One region of the Bacillus lumedeiriae genome, then DNA from elsewhere that is predicted to be linked to it. Evidence: riboswitches for the same ligand, from Rfam matches in the RefSeq annotation. Region 1 holds a riboswitch; the other holds the start of a gene.
The links. Region 1 has a riboswitch for glycine ahead of gcvT (glycine cleavage system aminomethyltransferase GcvT). Riboswitches for the same ligand answer to the same signal wherever they lie in the genome.

Region 1 (6,571 bases):
ACATAACCGCATTTAAGTTTGCCCCATCATAGTACACCTTGCCGCCGACCCCATGAATAATTTCGGCTATTTCTAAAATATTCTCTTCAAACAAGCCAAGCGTGTTTGGATTCGTCAGCATAAGCGCAGCCGTTGTTTCATCGGCCACACGTTTCAAGTCTTCTAAATCGACTAATCCGTCTTCTCCCGATTTGACCGTCACTGTTTCAAAGCCTGCGACCGTCGCAGAGGCCGGGTTTGTACCATGAGCAGAGTCGGGAACGATGACCTTTGTACGATTGAAATCACCATTTGTTTCGTGATACGCACGGATCATCATCAGTGCCGTCCATTCACCATGAGCACCAGCTGCCGGCTGAAGGGTCACTTCATCCATACCAGTAATCTCTTTTAAGTGCTCCTGCAGATCATACATGAGCTCCAATGCCCCTTGTACAGTCTCTTCCTGCTGAAGCGGATGAATATAAGCGAAGCCGTCAAAACGTGCGACATCTTCATTGATTTTTGGGTTATATTTCATCGTACATGAACCAAGCGGATAAAATCCTGAGTCTACCCCATGATTTCTCTTCGATAACGCTGTATAATGACGCATAATGTCGAGCTCAGACACCTCTGGAAGTTCAGGTTCTTCTTCCCGCAAATACCCAGCAGGCAAAAGTGCCGATAAAGCTGTTTCCGGTACATCTAACTCAGGCAGACTATAGCCAATCCGCCCCGGCTGAGACACTTCAAATATAAGCTCCTGATCGTTCTTATTCATGGCTATCCCCCAATTCTGCTGCAAAGAGCTCAATTTCTTCTTTTGTCCGCAATTCTGTCACAGCAACTAACATACAATTCTCTAATTCTTTATAAGTAAGCCCAAGATCATAGCCGCCTATTATTCCCTTTTTAAACAGCTTTTGATTCACTTCTTTGATGGGCTTATTTAAACGGACAACAAACTCATTAAATATTGGTCCATCAAACACGATATCCAGACCATGCTGCTTCATTGTTTCTCTAGCAAAAAATGCTTTTTGCAAGTTTTGCACCGCGATTTCACGAACACCTTTTTTACCTAAAGCTGTCATCGCTACGCTGGCTGCGAGAGCATTGAGTGCCTGGTTAGAACAAATATTAGAAGTCGCTTTATCACGGCGAATATGCTGCTCACGCGCCTGCAGTGTCAGCACAAATCCGCGGCGGCCTTCATCATCATGTGTCTGGCCAACAAGACGGCCCGGCACTTTACGCATCAGCTTTTTCGTTACGGCAAAGTATCCACAATGTGGTCCGCCGAATTGAGCTGGAATACCGAATGGCTGTGCATCACCAATCACAATATCTGCTCCAAACTTTCCAGGAGGTGTCAACGCACCTAGAGAAAGCGGATTAGAAGAGACAACAAACATCGCTTTTTGTCCGTGAGCCGCTTTTTCTACTTCTGCAAGTGGTTCAACGGCGCCGAAAAAGTTCGGATATTGAACAATAACCCCCGCTGTGTCGCTGTCTACAAGCTGATTTAATTGATCAATATCTGTTACACCATTCATATGAGGTACTTCGATCACTTCAATGCCCTGTCCTTTCGCATACGTTTTTAATACGTCACGCGATTCAGGATGAACCGTTTCTGATACGAGTACTTTCTTCTTTTTCGTTTGAGCCGCGCTAAGCATCGCCGCTTCTGCTAAAGCTGTACCTCCATCATACATCGAGGAGTTGGCTACATCCATACCTGTCAATTCACAAATCATCGTTTGGAATTCAAAAATGGCTTGCAGCTCCCCTTGAGAAATTTCTGGCTGGTACGGTGTATAAGCTGTATAAAATTCAGAACGGGAAATGACGTGGTCCACAATGGACGGTGTGTAATGATCATATACGCCTGCCCCTAAAAAGGAAGCATATTGTTTTGCATTCGCATTTTTGGCAGCCATTGCACTCAATTCTTTTTTCAAAGCCGGTTCCGATTTTGCTTCCTTGATATCGTACAACCCTTGGAAACGTACTTGTTCAGGGATGTCTGCAAATAATTCATCAATTGTTTGAACACCAACTGCCGAAAGCATCTCTTTCTTATCAGATTCAGTCATTGGCAAATAACGATGTTTCATAACTTTTCCCCCTTCTCTCCTCTTATTTTGAACGTTTATAAAATGGCGGTTTCACTGTTTTTGCTGCTAGTTTTTTACCCCGGATCTCTACGAACAATTCCTGGTCTGGTACAGCCAGCTCGGCTTTGACTAATGCAAGACCAATATTTTTCTTTAATGTCGGTGATTGCGTACCCGTCGTTACGTGACCTGCCGCTTCTTCTCCTGAAAAAACGGGATAGCCATGACGCGGGATCCCCCTATCAATCATTTCAAGACCAATCAGCTTCCGCTTAGAGCCATTTTCCTTCTGCTCTTTTAAAGCTGTGAGTCCGATAAATTCTTCTTTATTTGTTTTAACAGCAAAGCCAAGGCCCGCTTCAATTGGCGATATATCTTCTGACAGTTCCTGACCATATAATGCCAGATTCGCTTCAAAACGCAATGTATCACGTGCACCCAGGCCGCATGGAACTAAGCCTTCCTCTTCGCCCGCTTCTAATAGATCCTTCCATATCTTCCCTGCATCGCCGCTTTGACTATAAATCTCAAAACCATCTTCTCCTGTGTATCCAGTCCGTGACACTAGAGCATGTGCACCATTGATGCTGACATGCTGGCGAAATGCAAATGACTTGATGTCTTGTAAGTCAACACCGGCTACAAGCTTTTGAAGAATGCTTTCAGCAGCCGGTCCTTGAATGGCAAGCTGCGCCCAATCCTGCGATACATTGTTTATTTGCACTTCTCCTGTCCCATGCTCTTTCAGCCACTGGAAATCCTTCTCGGTATTTGCGGCATTCACGACAAGCAGGTAGTCTTCTTCAGCCAGCATGTAGACGAGCAAGTCATCGATCGTACCTCCTTGTTCATTGCACATAATTGTATACATGGCACGGTCGGGCTGCAGCTTTGACAAGTCATTCGTCATCATTTTTTGCAAGAAAGCTAAGGCGTCTTTTCCCTTGACTGTAATCTCTCCCATGTGGGATACATCAAAAAGACCAGCCTTCGTCCGGACAGCTTCATGCTCCTCTTTAATACTTGAAAACTGAACAGGGAGCTCCCATCCACCAAAATCAATGGTTTTTGCCCCATATTGTTTATACAGTTCAAACAGCGGCGTACGCTTTAGTTCTCCCATTCTCCTGCCCCTTTCAATGCTTATTGTTTCATCGTCATTTTGCGGTTCCATCCGTTCTGAATATAAAAAAGGACAGAGAACAGCTTATAAAAGTTGTCCTCTGTCCTTGAACCTGAAAGTTTACCCCCATCAAATGGGCTGTCTTCTTTGGTGGTTTCGATGACGAAACACTCTCCAGAGATGCGTCCAGCAAGAGTTCTTTTGCCTGAGAGATTCACAAAAAGTTTGTTTGCTCCTTCGGCGCTGTATAAACAGTCTCTCCCCTTGCCTTCATTCGCTATATTTAATTAATAAATGGGTATACTATGAACACCTGATTAGAAACAATCAATAATGTTCGTTTTTTGCAAAATGACATAATATTTAGTTCCTTTACATCCTACCATTAAAGGTGAGGTTTCGGCAATACATTTTATAAAGGAGTTTTTAAAATGAACGTAGATATACACTTTAACCACGCATGGGAAGAAGAGTTAGAGAAAAGAATTGAACAAGATGGACCGTGGGGAAGCTGGTCGCTTTTTCAATCAACTGTAAAAATGGAAACACGAATGATGGTGTCGAATTTTGAAGGATTGTTAGCCCCTAAGTTTTTGCCAGGTCTCACTCCTCTTCCCCATCAGCTTGAAGCGGCAAGAAAAGTCATCGAGGAAATGAATGGAAAAGCCATTTTAGCCGATGAAGTAGGACTTGGGAAAACGATCGAGGCAGGACTCGTATTAAAAGAATATTTAATACGGGGTCTCGTAAAAAAAGTATTGATCTTAGCTCCCGCTTCCCTCGTTTCACAATGGGCTGATGAATTGAACACCAAGTTTTATATTCCAGCCGTGGCCCAGAAAAAGTTTTATGCCTGGGATCAATATGATATTGTCATCTCTTCCATTGATACAGCGAAACGAAGTCCTCACAAAGAAAAAATTTATGAACAAGACTACGATTTAGTCATTATTGATGAAGCTCATAAATTAAAAAATCATAAAACAAAAAACTATCAGTTTGTCCGCCATTTAAAAAAGAAGTTTTGTCTGCTCCTGACAGCGACGCCTATTCAAAATCGATTGGATGAAATGTTTCATCTCGTTTCACTGTTGAAGCCTGGTCATCTAGGAAGCGAAGGACAATTTACCGATCAATTTAAAAAAGGAGACCGGCAAGTACAAAACCACCAGCATTTAATGAAGCTGATGAATAAAGTGATGATCCGCAACCGCCGTCAGGACACAGGGGTAGAGTGGACGGCTAGAAAAGTGGAATCCATCAAAGTAACATTCACGGATGAGGAGCGTGCGCTTTACGACACACTTCAACAGTTTGTCCGCAGCCAGCCTCAGGAGATCAGCTCTGCCTTGTCGTTACTCACCTTGCAGAGAGAAGCTTGCAGCAGCAAAGAAGCCGTCTTTTTCACGTTGAAAAATATGGCAAAGAAATTATACGGAAACGAACTTGCCTTTCCGGAAAGTTTTCAAGAGGTGTTATCTCATATCCAAAACATTGCGCAAAATTCAAAAGCGCAAAAAGCATTAGAACTCGTTCATTCGATCGACGACAAAGTCATTATTTTCACGGAATACCGGGCCACCCAGCTATATTTACAATGGTTTTTTAAACAACATGGCATTTCATCTGTTCCCTTTCGCGGCGGCTTTAAGCGCGGAAAAAAAGATTGGATGAAACAGCTGTTTCAGCAGCACGCCCAGGTCTTAATTGCAACTGAGGCCGGCGGCGAAGGGCTGAATTTGCAGTTTTGCCATCATTTAATCAACTTTGATCTTCCATGGAATCCTATGCGGCTTGAACAAAGGATTGGCCGTGTTCACCGTTTTGGACAATCTGAGGATGTACATATTTACAATTTCAGCATTGAAGATACGATTGAAGACAGAATTCTCCAGCTTCTCTATGAAAAAATTCATTTATTTGAACAAGCAGTCGGGCAGCTTGATGACATTTTAGAGAGGATGGAAATTCCTAATATGCAAGAACACTTAACTGATATTTTTCAGCATTCAAAAACAGAAGGTGAATTACAAGTGAAGATGAAAAATCTCGAGGCAGCTATTGAACTCGCAAACGAATGGAAAAAAGGAGAGGACGCATTTGCTGAAAAACGAAATTCATCTATTTCTTAACACTTATTTTAAAGCGGCTGAATGTACCTTTTTAGAAGAAACAGAAGGTTCACTCACTGTCAAACTAACCCCTGAGCTGGATAAAGAGCTGATGAACCGGCCATTTTACTGGCATTATGCTGAAAAAACAGGAATGAAGGGCGAACCGCTTTCATTAACCCTTATTACCGAGCAGTCGAAAGCCCCTAAGGAGCTGAAAGGAGAAAGCGTTCATTTTGGCACTCCGCGATTGCAGCAAATTTTCCAATCTGCCAAGCAGCATACTAGTTTTATCCGTCTTTACGAACAAAAAACAACGGACAGCCGGCAGGCTCTTCACCCCTGGCTGTTAGTCAATATGAAAGTTTCTTATGAGGCTAATCGCAAAAAAGATATGTTTCATTCATTCGGTCTTAATTTAATTAATGGCGTGATTCAAGAAGACTTTATGGGTCAACTGAGCTACAAATCTTTAGTATCAAAAATTCCCGATTATTCTTTTACCATTACTCCTTTAATCAAACCTACAAGCGGCGTTAAGCGGCTGCAGCGTTTTTTAACTTCTCAAATTGAAAACGAAAACCATGATTGGGCTGTAAAAGCGCGAATGAAGTGGAACGAAGATTTAACTTTACTTGATGACTTTTATGAAAACGAGGAGAAAAAGCCCGAGGCTTACTTTATTGAAAAAGCGGCACTTGAAAAACAATATTCGCCAAGAATTTATGTAGATACGATTAACGGCGGCCTCATTTACCTGCATCCTTCCAGCGGATAAAGTGCAACTTCCGTAGCTGGGAATTTTCTTTACCCGCTGGTGGTTAGTTGAACGGATCGGGCGTTTCTCCCCGCCTATGCTTTTTAGAAACAACCTAAAGCCTTGAGACGGGGGCTTACTGCCGGTTAATGTGGAATAAATGAGAACCGCTTCATTCATATGTAAATAGCGCTGCCCGTCACTTTTTATGAAATAACTGGCGCAGCGCCCAAGGAAGCAGGCCGAACCATCTAGCAGAGAAAGCAGGGCGCCCGGCCTGTTTCTGCCGGCGTTTTTCTTTTCTTACTCGTTTGGGCTCATTTAAGTAACCAAAAAAAGCCCCCATAAAGTATTTTACATATTCATTCATTAACATCGCCTCCCATGGTCGATGTCAGTTTTTCCAATTTCCCCTCATTTTAAACAGCAGTCCCCTTGTTATTCAAACCATTGAATGATCCGGCGTTCATTCAAATGA
Region 2 (6,571 bases), on a different contig from region 1:
CTTTCGTGCCGCTGTCTACTGCTTCCTTCATTTTGATTAACCGTTCTTCCATCATGCGAAGAATCGTTTCTTGATCTCTTCCCGACTTTTCCTCTTCCATTATCAGCATGATTTCGCCAATCGTTTTCTGTTCCCGTTCACACACTTCAATGAGTTCTTTCATTGACTGAATTTCCATCATACGCCCCTCACAAGTACTTTCCTTTTCTTTTTACGGTACTTTTCAACAATGATTGAAAAGTCATCGCTTGTGCTCAAACGTATATCGACCATTTCATCGTCAATCATAAATAATTTAGAGAGGCCTCCCCCGAGAGAAGCTCCGCCAACTCGGACAACCGCTGCGCCGCGTCGAGCCGTTACAATCGTTGTATTCGGATGATCAAAATAGAGACAATGTTCTTCTAATTGGAAGGTACAGTTCATCCCGCGTTCATGTGCTAGTTCAATCGAATATCTAATGTGCGGATCATCTGTATCCATTCCAAGCAGTCCGCCGAGCAATGCTTTATCTGTCCCATGCCCCTGATATGTTTCTGCGAAGGAATCGTAAAAAAGAATGTGCACTTCCTCCGGGCATCCCTCTAAAAGCTCGTAAACAAATCTTCCAATAGATACCACACCAGCTGTGTGAGAACTAGAGGGCCCTACCATGATTGGTCCAATAATGTCAAAGCAGCTTTGAAATTCCATGAAAGTGCTCCTTTCTTACACATTGATTGGTTGTTGAAACAATGGATACGATTCACAAATGGCTCTTGTGATTTCCTTCGCCTCTTCTAAAACGGTCCGATCACCCTTACTCCCCAAAACAGCTGCGATCACTTTCGCAATTTGTACCATCTCTTCCTGTTTCATTCCGCGTGTAGTCAATGCGGCTGTTCCCATACGGATGCCGCTCGTCACAAACGGACTCTCCGGATCATATGGAATCGTATTTTTATTGACTGTAATTCCGGATTCTTCAAGTATCTTCTCCGCTTCTTTTCCTGTCAGACCCCACGGACGTACATCTAATAGCACAATATGGTTGTCTGTTCCGCCGGAGACTAGTTCGGCTCCCTCTTTCTTTAATGCCTCACCAAGCGTTTGAGCATTTTCAATCACTTGTTTGGCGTATTGTTTAAACCCTGGCTGCAATGCCTCTTTGAAAGCCACTGCCTTGGCCGCAATAATGTGCATTAATGGGCCGCCTTGAATGCCTGGGAATACAGATTTATTCATCGCTTTGATGATCTCTTCATGATTGGTTAAAATAATGCCGCCGCGTGGTCCTCTTAACGTTTTATGTGTTGTACTCGTCACCACATCTGCATAAGGGATAGGCGATGGATGAAGACCAGCCGCTACCAGCCCGGCAATATGCGCCATATCTACCATTAACTTCGCGCCCACTTGATCAGCAATTTCTTTAAAACGGGCAAAATCAATCGTTCTTGGATAAGCACTCGTACCTGCAATCATCAGTTTTGGTTTTTCTTTTTTGGCGATCTCCTCAAGCTCGTCATAATCAATCAACTGATTGTCTTCTCTCACTCCGTAAGAGACAACGTCAAACCACTTTCCAGAAATGCTGACGGGACTTCCATGAGTTAAATGCCCGCCATGTGATAAATTCATTCCCATAATTTTATCCCCTGGCTGCAACAAAGCATAAAAAACAGCGAGATTCGCCTGAGCACCTGAATGAGGCTGGACGTTTGCGTACTTTGCTCCGAACAGCTCTGTTACACGATCGATCGCCGCCTGTTCTGCAACATCTACATACTCACAGCCGCCATAATAACGCTTCCCTGGGTAGCCTTCTGCGTATTTATTCGTCATGACGCTTCCCATTGCTTCTAACACGTCCTCACTGACAAAGTTTTCAGATGCGATCAACTCTAATGTGTGATACTGGCGCTGCTTTTCCTTCTCAATGGCTCCAAAAATCGTTGTATCATTTTTTTGCAAACTCATTCTTACTCCTCCTCGAAATGTCGTCTAGACTTCCCTTTTCTGCTTTTTTGGGTACACAAAAAGGACAGAAAAGGGTAATCTCATGTTCTCTACCCTTCTCTGTCCTTTTACCTGAGAGCTTAACTCCATTTACGATGGAGTCTTCCCCTTTGGTGGCGTTTTAGCAACGCTCTCTCCAGAGTGGCGTCCCGTTGCAGTTCATCTACCTGAGAGATTGGTTCCAAGGGTCTTTTTGGAACTTGCTCCTTCGGTGGCATGTACTTCACACTCTCCTACAACAATCATCCGCACTTTATTAAATTTTCATTATATTCAGAATAGTTAACACGAATATAACTGTCAATCTTTTTGCATATACTTCCATACTCTGCCAGAAAAATTGTGTAAGGATCTTTCGGTACACATTGAATGCTCACTTTTATTTTCGTATTTTCTTGTTCTCTGACCTCACTAAAAGATCTACTTTACAAATAAGAAGGATTTGGCTCAACATTTTTGAAGTAAACAGCTTCTCCGTCACTCTCTCCATCAAAAATAACCGTCGTCTTCGGAGAAAAAATTAAAACATCCCCTGCTTCGCCTACATATTTGTTTCCTTCTACATCACGCACGATCATTTTTCCTTTTGTCACGATTTTAACCTCAACAAAATCAAACTCTACTGAATAATCTACTGAAGGCTGCAGGGCAAAATAACCTAATGTTAAGACATCTTTTTTATCTGTAAGAGGCAAATCAAGAATTTGTCCTTTTAGTTCAGGCGTGCCCCGTAATTCTCCTACTTCATTTAATGTATAAGTGCCTGCCTTAATTAATTGAATGCCTGGCTTTTTGCATAAAAGTTCCACTTCACTTTGTTTCATTGTTTTTTGGCTCAATTTTTCCACCTCTTAATAGTTGATAGATAGACCTATTCCCATAAAGGTCTGACCTCACCCCAATACACTGTGTATATTGGACTCCTTCTACAGTAGAGTATATTGTTGATGTGAGGTCTGACACGTTGATTTACCTTACTTTTTAATAATGTTATGCTCCGGTCCGAATGGGAATTTAGTAATATTCTCTACCCCATTCTCAGTAATCACAAGAATGTCATGCTCACGGTAACCGCCTGCACCCGGCTCTCCCTCTGGAATCATAATCATCGGCTCCATAGATACAACCATGCCTGGCTCTAGTACCGTTTCGATATCCTCACGAAGTTCCAGTCCAGCTTCCCGCCCGTAGTAATGGCTGAGCACACCAAAAGAATGTCCATAGCCGAACGTACGGTTCGCTAAAAGATTATGCTCGCGGTAGATCTCGTTCAATTCAGCCGCAATATCCATACATCTGGCACCTGGCTTAATCAGTTCAAGGCCGCGTCTGTGTACTTTACAGTTGACCTCCCAGAGTTCAAGATGACGCTCAGAAACATCTTCCAAGAACAGTGTGCGCTCAAGAGCTGTATAGTAACCAGCAATCATCGGGAAGCAGTTCAGACTTAGGATATCTCCGCGCTGCAGTTTACGGGAAGTAGCCCAGTTATGCGCTCCGTCTGTATTAATGCCGGATTGAAACCAGACCCACGTATCCCTAAGTTCTGCATGAGGGTACGTACGGGCAATTTCACGCACCATCGCTTCTGTTCCATGCAAAGCTACTTCATATTCCGGCACACCTTCGCGGATCGCTTCCACAATAGCCGCTCCTCCAATATCTGCAATGCGAGCCCCATTTTTAATCACTTCAATTTCCTCTGCCGACTTAAACATACGGTGAGACATAACCGCCTGAGAAACATCGACAAGTTCCGCTGTTGGCAGTGCGTCCTGCACTTGGCGCCGCAGGCTGAGAGTCATATTGTCCTCTTCCACTCCTAGTCGTCCGCGAACAAATCCTGATTCTGTCAGTACCTTTTTGACTGCATAGAAGAAGTTGTCTCTTTTCCAGTCTGTGTAGACAATGTTTTCATCAAAGCTGCGTCTCCATGGCATGCCCGCATCAATATTGGCGCTGACTGTCACATGTTTGTCCTGAGTAACGATCAACCCATACGTACGGTTGAAAGACGTGTATAAAAAATCGCTGTAATAATTAATATTGTGATAGGAAGTAAACAAGACCGCATCAATTCCATTTTCAGCCATATACTCGCGTAAGCGGCTATTGCGGCGTGTCATTTCCTCCTTTGAAAAAGTGGGCTTTACTTTCTCTCCGTTTTTTAAGATTTTTGTTCTTTCAAGATCCGTGATTTGTTGTACCATACTATTCACCTTTCCCTTCCCACATTTCAAATTAGAGTTTGTTTTTTGACATATATGATTCTCTTATATAGAGAAAACTAGATAACTTGTTTGCCAACAGCCTGAACTTAAGTTGTTTTTTGCAGCGACCCTTTTAAAGCAGGACGATTAATCGAGAAGATCGAAATGTCATGCTCCGTTTTACCCGTTGTAGCAAGCTGGCATAATGTTTCACCAACCGCACTTGAGAATTTAAATCCGTGTCCAGAGAAACCAGCGGCAATCACGACGTTAGAATGCTCTGGGTGTACGTCTATAACGAAGTGTTCATCCGGTGTTTTCGTGTACATGCAGACGGCGCCTCTTTTTAATTCTCCATTAGCTCCCGGCAGATGCTTGTCTAAAAAGGCACGCAGATTTTCTTCGTCTTCTGGATATGCTCCAAATTCACGATTAATCGTATCTGGATCAATTTTCTGTCCAAACGTATGATACCCTATCTTTAATCCGCAGCCGCTAAAGCTTGGGAATCCGTAATAAATACCTGTTGGCACTTCAACCATGAATCCTGGGAAATCATGTGTATTGCTATACTTTGTTTCATCAGCTTCAAAGAAACCTACAACTTGACGGTACGGCTGTAACGGAATGTGAATATTTAGTTTAGAAAGAAGTTTGCTATTCCAAGCACCCATGCTGACAATTAACTTATCAGCTGTGTAGGATCCACTGGCTGTTTGGATTTTAACGATGTCCGGTGAAATTTCAAAATCCTCAACCGGTGTATAGGTTAAAACTTTAGCGCCATTCGCCTCAGCTAGTTCGCGATAGGCACGAATACAATTTTCACTAAATAATACGCCTGAGTTTGGTTCAAAAATAGCATTATAATTTTCAGGTACCTGCACGCCCGGCCAACGCTTGTTTATTTCATCGCCTTCAAGCAAGTCTACTGTCAATGAATGTTCCTTTGCAGCTTCCATCGTTTCTGCAACGAAAGCAGATTCACCTTTAGGGCCAAATACGAGCACTCCCGTTTTCGTAAATATTTTATGATGTGTTTCTTTTTCTAGTTCATCCCATAACTCCTGTGATCTTAGAGCAAACGGTACATACTCTCTTCCTTCACCGTAAGCATGTCGGATAATGCGTGTATCACCGTGATGGCTTCCATTTGTATGTGGAGGATCAAATGAATCTACTAATAATGTTTTGATTCCTTGCTTCGATAAGTAATAACCTGCAGCCATTCCCATCGACCCGGCTCCAACAACAATAACGTCAAAATGTGTGCTCATAACCATCCTCCTAAAAAATCAATTCAAATAATTTATAAATTCAAAATATTTAAAATTTATTTGTTACATGTATCATACATCCGTTCCCAAGGAGGAACAATTGGATATTGATGCTTAATATTTTTACCGATAAAAATAATCGTTGTGCATACTGAACAATCCAAAAATCAAGCAGCACTTTCATCCATGTTTTCACTTTCAGAAGCAAAAGTCAGAAGAAGTAGATCGGTTCTCTGTCAATACAAACACAAGCACGGCATTCAAGTGAATGCCGTGCTTATGTTTGTTGTCACATATCTTCAAATAGTCAGCCAGGTGCAAAAAAGTAAGCACCCAAATTCAATCAAAGCCCCAAAATTTCGCCGGTCTAGCTATCGAAAAAGACTAAGATAAAAGTGATTTAGCTGATTCTGCATTTAGATTTTCCACATACTGCTGCACTTCTATTGCTGCCATGCATCCATCTCCAGTCGCTGTTACAACTTGACGGACAGCATCTTTTCTAATATCTCCAATCGCATAAATTCCGGGAATATTTGTTTTCATTCGCTGATCTGTAATGATCCATCCTTCTTCATCTGTTATGTTTAAATTTTTAACAAAATCAGAAACAGGATTCATGCCGATGTACTCGAAAACACCGTCAGTTGGAAAAGTTGTCACTTCCCCTGTTTTCACATTTTCAAGAAGAACACTATTCACTTTGTTCTCTCCAACAATTTCCTTCACTACTGTATTATAAACAATATCAACTTTAGCATTTTTAACCATCCTGTCAACCAAAATAGGCTGCGCTCTAAATCGATCTCGGCGATGCAAAACGGTTACTTTACTCGCAAACTTTGTTAAAAAAATAGATTCTTCTACCGCAGAATCTCCCCCGCCTACAACGACAAGTTCCTTCTCTTTAAAAAACGCTCCGTCACAAACGGCGCACCATGATACACCGCGGCCGGCAAATTCCTCTTCCCCGGGTATTCCTAATTTTTTATACTTAGTTCCCGTAGCTATAATGATAGACTTTGCCCTATACACCTGGTTATCGGTATAAACAACCTTTATACTTCCTTCATCAACAATATTCTG

Region 2: linked by a shared signal. The riboswitch ahead of glyA (serine hydroxymethyltransferase) and the one ahead of gcvT (glycine cleavage system aminomethyltransferase GcvT) in region 1 are both predicted to bind glycine.

What each region holds. Positions count from the first base shown of each region.
Region 1 is NZ_JAUIYO010000001.1:259,585-266,155, forward strand. It holds gene gcvPB (aminomethyl-transferring glycine dehydrogenase subunit GcvPB) at 1-763, opposite strand, end outside; gene gcvPA (aminomethyl-transferring glycine dehydrogenase subunit GcvPA) at 756-2,102, opposite strand; gene gcvT (glycine cleavage system aminomethyltransferase GcvT) at 2,125-3,225, opposite strand; glycine riboswitch at 3,324-3,405, opposite strand; glycine riboswitch at 3,409-3,499, opposite strand; gene QYG89_RS01390 (DEAD/DEAH box helicase) at 3,657-5,357, shown strand; gene QYG89_RS01395 (YqhG family protein) at 5,326-6,114, shown strand; gene QYG89_RS01400 (YqzE family protein) at 6,293-6,463, opposite strand; gene QYG89_RS01405 (hypothetical protein) at 6,532-6,571, opposite strand, start outside.
Region 2 is NZ_JAUIYO010000013.1:43,865-50,435, forward strand. It holds gene sdaAA (L-serine ammonia-lyase, iron-sulfur-dependent, subunit alpha) at 1-178, opposite strand, end outside; gene QYG89_RS13565 (serine dehydratase beta chain) at 178-693, opposite strand; gene glyA (serine hydroxymethyltransferase) at 709-1,959, opposite strand; glycine riboswitch at 2,049-2,143, opposite strand; glycine riboswitch at 2,144-2,244, opposite strand; gene QYG89_RS13575 (cupin domain-containing protein) at 2,424-2,837, opposite strand; gene QYG89_RS13580 (M24 family metallopeptidase) at 2,973-4,208, opposite strand; gene solA (N-methyl-L-tryptophan oxidase) at 4,316-5,485, opposite strand; gene trxB (thioredoxin-disulfide reductase) at 5,870-6,571, opposite strand, start outside.